2 regions of the Vibrio taketomensis genome follow, and region 2 is predicted to be linked to the other one. Evidence: predicted binding sites of a transcription regulator. Region 2 holds the regulator's gene; the other holds the start of a gene.
What was found. The regulator PurR, encoded in region 2, represses purine synthesis genes. The targets are predictions, from matches to a motif close to TNANGNAAACGTTTNCNTNA.

Region 1 (3,212 bases), on a different replicon from region 2:
ACCATAATCAATGAGTTGTTAGAATAATCAGTACCAAACGACGAATAAAAGAAAGGCCGCGTTACGCGGCCTTTCTTTTTAGCGATCCCAATACGCTTCTTCTAAGCTATCTTCGCGTTCTGGTAGAGAACTAGATAGGCGAGGAGAGTGTTGGGTTAAAACTTCGTAACTCACGCGGTTTGCATACTTACAAATCTGTGAAAGAGAAGAGTATGTTAGGTAACTGCGGTCATGTTTCAAAGAACCTGGCACGGTTACAACATGGAAGCTATTTGCTGCGATGTCATGTAGCAATGCCGATAGTGCTGCATCGCCAGCGCCATTTGTGTTCTTGATTTCAATCGGACCACCTAAGTACGGACCGATATGAGAATAGACTTTTTCCGGCGTTACACAGTCAGCTCTACGCATTGCTCTGCTGAATTCAAAACGATTAAACTCAGGGAAGATGCCATGCTGTAGCATGTGGTCTGTTTCACGCAGAGCTTCAACATCACTGTAACCCGCCATGTAAAGACCGTTTGGACCCGCAGTACATAGAACGAGGTCCACCCATTCCAGAGCGCGGTCTGCTGCTTGTAGCGGATCACTGAAGCCGGTTAATGCCTGACCTTCTTCTTCGTTCATCGCAACAATCGTAATGTTTTCTTTGAGGTATTCCTGCCACCACTCAGCGTTACCTTCAATAACCCATTTAGTACCTAGAGTAAGCACTACCGGCACGTTCTTAGATTTTGCAATTTCAATCGCACGTGCAACCGCTTTTGGCATTGGGTCTTCTGGTTTACCGCGCATTAGGTAAGAAGAAACCACCAGTGCAGACGCTTTATCAAAAACATCTTCTGGGATGCTTTCTGGTTGCAACTGATTCATGTGACCTTCGTTAATTGCAAAGGTACGTTCACCATCTTGCGTGATAAGGGTGTAGCATCGGCCGATAGGACCTTCCACCATTTGCAGGTGATTTAGGTTCATACGTGCAGATGTTCGACATAGGTAACGGTAAGCGAAAGAGCCAACCTCAATGTTACGCGACATAACACCTAGCAATACAGATTTACTGTCAGCGAGCACTGAGTAGTTATGAAGTGTGTTGCCTATAGTATCGCCAGGGTATTGGTGCGTGATAAGGCCACGTTCAACTAACTCAACGTACAATTCATCTGCTTTGCTCTCTTCTAGAACAAGTGAGTGACCTTTACTTAGGTCGTACTTAGCTAGAAAGTCGTCATCAACACGAGCTTCAATGTCTACGATGGTCTGTCCAACACCAACAATAATCGGGCGATACAGCTTTGCTGGTTGCTTCGCTTGGTTGATCAATGGACCACGAGCGGAAGTTGGAAAATAGTGCTTAGATTTGCGCTGGCCTGGAAATTTCATTATCAAGGGGGTGTCGGAAAATTTTCTGTACTATATCACATTAATACTAGATTTCTTTCATCAAAATTTCATAAAATGGTGGATTTAATACGATGTGATGGCTTTTTATGCGCAGGATATGAGCCTTAGCGCAAACGTTTTGCACAAAATAAAACCAATGCTGAGGTGTGTAGGGAGGTCTGGAATCAAACCTCCCGAATGAAACTCAAGTTATTTTCGTTACACGAAGTACTACGAGGTCGCTTGAGCCTTGATTATTATTGTTTTGCTGCCGGTTCAACGTAAGCCTTTGTACCCCACAGCGGCACGGTAGATAGACTGTGCTTGAAACTACCATCTGTTTCTTTCGTGGTGTATGAGAGATAAAGTAACGTTTGGTTTTCGGCATCATAGATGCGGCGAACTTTCATGGTTTTGAAGAAGATACTTTTAGACTGTTTAAAAACAACTTCACCAGATTTACTTTTATCGATCTTTGCTATCATCTCTGGCGTGATATCACCGGTTTGACGGCAAGAAATCGAGCTATCGCTTGGATCAGACAAACTGAGATCCGCTTCAATTGAGGCAATATGGCAGGTAACACCAGTAACAATCTCATCATCTAAATGCCCAATCTTGATGTCTTTTAGCGTAAACAATCCGAGGCTGACATCGCCCACTTCATTATCTGAACAGCCCATAAGAACTGAGGAAAGCAGCAGTACGATCGATGCGTGTTTTAACATGTAGATTTCCATTACAATTTATTGAGTTACTTAAGTACATCATATACGCAGAAGCAAAAAGTTACGAGTTGTAGCGAATTTGTTTGAGGTAATTCGAGTCATGATGAATGGTTGACGTTTTGAATGACCGATAATCACACAAAACATCGGACTATCAGGGCTTATAATGCTTGTATTAATTGCTAACCATGATTAAGCTCACAACAGAAATATATTGATGGTTATTCAAACATGTCTCAAAGCATCCCTCAGATTGCGACAATCAAGAATCAATGGCTATATCAACAAGTCGATGTTGAGTTCCCAACTCAGGAAAGTCTTCAAGGGAAAGAAATTTACAAGCGCTGGGCTGATGGTGTTACGTACCAATCTATCGACAACACCCTGCTGCAATCATACTTAAGCAGTGAGCCAACATCGCTCGAAATATACAAAGTGGATTTCCATCGGCTTACCGTGATGTTTTCATTGTTACAAGCAAATCGCTGGCAAAACGAGAGCGATCAGCAGTTAATAATCGAGTTTTTAACTCAAATTATTTATTCAGACCCATGTGAGCTATTTCTGGCGTTCGAACATAACGAGCCTGTTGCAGCTGCCATTGTTACCGATAGTGAGCAAGATTTATTGGTGTCGGATATTTATGTTGCTGAGAAAACGACCGAGCGCCGTGAAGAGTTCATCAAAGCGCTATTAGCCTTTTCAGACAATTCAGCCAGATTAGCCACCAAGCAAACGCTCTATATAGAAAACTAAATCTCTCAAACCAAGAACCTCACAACTGCGTGAGGTTTTTGTTCCACATTCTAGAATTTCACTATTGAACATTGCCACGATAATGCTCTTATGATTTTTGTCGGCAAAACTGTTTCAACCGCACAAAACTGAAAATATTTCAGAACAAAAAAGGAAATTGTTAACTCTGGCCTGTCTTAAATGTAAATAGGTTTTAATATTTAGCGAGAGAAAATAAGTATTAGAGGTTATTCAAATGAATAAAACCCTATGTGTCATCTTTGATTGCGAAGGAACGTTAGTTGACAGTGAGGTATTGTGCTGCCGAGCATTGTCATCTGTTTTCAAAAGTTTTGGTGCCGAACT
Region 2 (3,212 bases):
GCGGCTCCCGGAATCGAAAACGCAGTGATAGCAACATATATTGCAAAGTATGTGATGGCTGCTAAAACGAAATTTTGCTCGATATAAGCAGCAAGAGCAGCTTGTTGCGCTTTGGCATTTTCTAGCGTGAGTTGATCACCAAATTGGGTGATTAGAAAGGCGATTAATCCTATTAGCAACAGGCCAAAAATCAGTTTCTTGTTCATCTTTGCTCTCCTTATACCTAGCCTGTATTAAGCTTAGTATCTAAATTTGCTGCGTTGATGAAATATAAGAACTTATAAGTCGCGAAAAACTTTCAAAAAAAAGCCAGCGAGATCGCTGGCTAGATTAAGTTAGTGCTGTAAGCGTGCGAGCAATTCCTCTCGGCGGGCTAGGGGGACAACAGACCAATGGGTGCCCTGTATCGCGCCCTCAAGCGACCAAAGAAGCTCGAGGCTAACCTCACTAGTATGAGAGTTACGAATCGCTTTAAACGCCTCTAGAGAGCCAGTTTGATGTAGCTGCTGAACGTCTTCAATGCCTGCTTTTTTAAGCATACGTTCAGTCGCTAGACGTAAATTAGGTAAATCTTTAATACGGGTTGGTTTTGTTTCAGCTTGAGAAGACTTTTCTACTTGCGCTCTGGCATGCGCAGCTCGAGCTATCTCAAGGGCTTTTTCACTGTCGTTATACCATTCTTCACTGAGTGCGAAGTACTTGGTGACAACAGGGAAACCGCGTTTGTGATAAATATAAGGTTCAAAACCCAGTTGCTTAAATTGTTTTCTTAAAGTGCTGTCAGCACGGATATGAAGCTTATTGTGTACGACTAGGGCAAACATGGTTTCGTCTGCGAAAATCCCAAACCCACCAAACATAGAGCGAGATTTAATGCGACCTAGTGGCTCAAATAGCCTCATTGAGTCTTTCAGTATTGGTTTATCCATTCAGTACTTTCTCGGTGTATGTGTATGTTAATACGCCACCAAATCAGGTCCGAGAGAATAGCAGGTAATGCAGGTATCTGGAGGTTAATCAGTTAACGTGTGCATTTCTACCATCGGCAACCCCGCTACCATACAGTCATGTTGAATCATGAATATTTAGGCCGGTGGCTTTGCGTCCCATCTTTTCAGAATGGTTTGCCCTGTGCGTGACTTAATTTGCTTTGCTAAAGATTAAAATACTTCTTGTAAGAAGTATCAGCATACTATGGAAGAATTGTGATCTTAATGCAAGAATAAAGTCTGAAATGTAACATAGCTGATGGTGAGACCATCAGCTATTGTTTTATTAATCATCGAGTTAGTTAATTTTCTTAACCGTAGAGCGCTCAACGATTTCTGGATGCATTTCAAAAACTCGCTTATCGTGTTCTTTATTTTTGATGCGCTCAAGTAGGATTTCAAACGCGTTTTTACCTACACGACGTTTTGGTTGGTGAACCGTTGTTAGCGGTGGAGAGAAGTACTCTGCCAACTCGATGTTGTCGTAACCGATCACCGACATATCTTCTGGAATACGAATGCCTTTTTGCTGTAGGCGACTCATTAGACCAAGTGCCATGGTATCGTTAAAACAGAAAATTGCCGTAGGACGCTTGTCCATTGCAACGATTTGGTCAGCGGCAAGCACGGCAGTGTCACACTCAAAGTTACCTTCAAGAATCCAATCTTCATTAACCGTAAGGTCTGCTTCTGTCATCGCACGTTTAAAGCCTTGAATACGCTCTTGGCAAACGGCTTTTTCGAAGTGACCACTTAAACATGCGATATCTTTGTGACCATGCTCAATGAGGTATTTGGTCGCTAGGTAGCCACCTTCTTCTGAGTTGTCGATGATCTTATCGACTTGAGAGCTCTCTGGGCCCCAGTCCATAACCACTTTAGGAATGTCTTTATGGCGGTCTAGCATTTCGCTCAGTTCTTCGGTTAGGTCTGAACACATTACCAAAATACCGTCGACACGTTTTTCCGCTAGCATGCGAATGTAGTCACGTTGCTTCTCGTAGATACCACCCGTATTACAAAGAATTAGCGTGTAACCTTGGCGGTAGCAGTAGCTCTCAACACCATCAATGACTTCAGAAAAGAACAGGTTAGTTGATTGCGTTACTAGCATACCGATAGTGCGTGTGCTATTACATTTTAGACTGCGAGCGACTGCGCTTGGTGCGTAGTTTAGCTCTGTAACCGCTTCCATTACACGTTCTTGTGTTGCTTCAGCAACAAAGCGCGTTTTATTAATCACGTGCGATACAGTTGTTGTCGATACGCCAGCTAAGCGCGCAACATCTTTTATAGTGGCCATAAGGTATGATCCTATCTATCGCTGCCACATCCGCTATTCACATTATTGGGAATAAATTGGCAGTAAGTATTAGAAATACAAAAACCGCTTGAGAGCAGCGGTTTGTACTTAAGTTATATTAATTTATCGTTTGCGATGACGATTTTAGACCGCATTGACGCTGGTAGCAAATGAAAAACCATCATCGCAGCTTGGGGCGTGTATGCTATTCCGCTTCGCCGGCCAAATAGTTACAGTCGAGTTCAAGGAACGCAACAAGCAATGAAGTGACGGCTGAATAGAAACCAAATGAGTCAAGTGCTTGGCTTTTCGCGGCGAACTTAGGTACCCAATTTAGAATATAACGGCGAATAAACGCCTCTTGTTCAATCAGCGCATCTTCAAAATGGCCTTCTTGCTCAAGCTCGTTAGTGCGAATAATCATATTGCCCAGCAGGTCGAGTTCAATAGCGATATGATCCGCAGGCTCATTCAAACTTTGATTGATTGCCACGCCATGTTCTGCAAGCAGCGCTTCCATTTCTTTGGCTGGCTCATCATGTAGAAGACCTGTTGTGCCGACATACATCGAAGCATATGGCAAAGCAGACTCTTTATCTGATTTCAGGAACAGATCGCAGAAGTCAGCGGCGAGTTCAAGTTGGCCATCTTCACGGTCAATTTGGCGGTTAAGCGCGTCGACTAGGCGATCAACAGATGGTTTAAGGGTTGGGTTTTCGCCTAGGCCAGATAAAAAGCCACGAATTTCAGCGCTTTGGTATTGATCCAATTCAGCTTCGGTCAGCTCTTTGGCAAATAAACTAGAAAACCACCAGTAAATTTCTGCACGCTTTTCGTTAAACGCTTTGAGTTCTTGCATCTAAATAATGCTCCAAGTTTGTGTTCTATTTATATTTTAGCGAAGAAAAATGAATAACGAT

Region 1: Vt282_RS16820 (inosine/guanosine kinase) is a predicted target of PurR. The motif match lies at 1,510-1,529, and genes of this name have one in related genera.

What each region holds. Positions count from the first base shown of each region.
Region 1 covers NZ_AP019650.1:690,665-693,876, reverse strand. Annotated here, with positions in the region: gene Vt282_RS16820 (inosine/guanosine kinase) at 79-1,383, opposite strand; gene Vt282_RS16815 (CreA family protein) at 1,641-2,111, opposite strand; gene Vt282_RS16810 (flavodoxin) at 2,343-2,867, shown strand; gene Vt282_RS16805 (HAD-IA family hydrolase) at 3,103-3,212, shown strand, end outside.
Region 2 covers NZ_AP019649.1:988,728-991,939, forward strand. Annotated here, with positions in the region: gene Vt282_RS04595 (TVP38/TMEM64 family protein) at 1-206, opposite strand, end outside; gene Vt282_RS04600 (TfoX/Sxy family DNA transformation protein) at 336-929, opposite strand; cyclic di-GMP riboswitch class I at 1,042-1,139, opposite strand; gene purR (HTH-type transcriptional repressor PurR) at 1,288-2,292, opposite strand; gene torD (molecular chaperone TorD) at 2,498-3,151, opposite strand.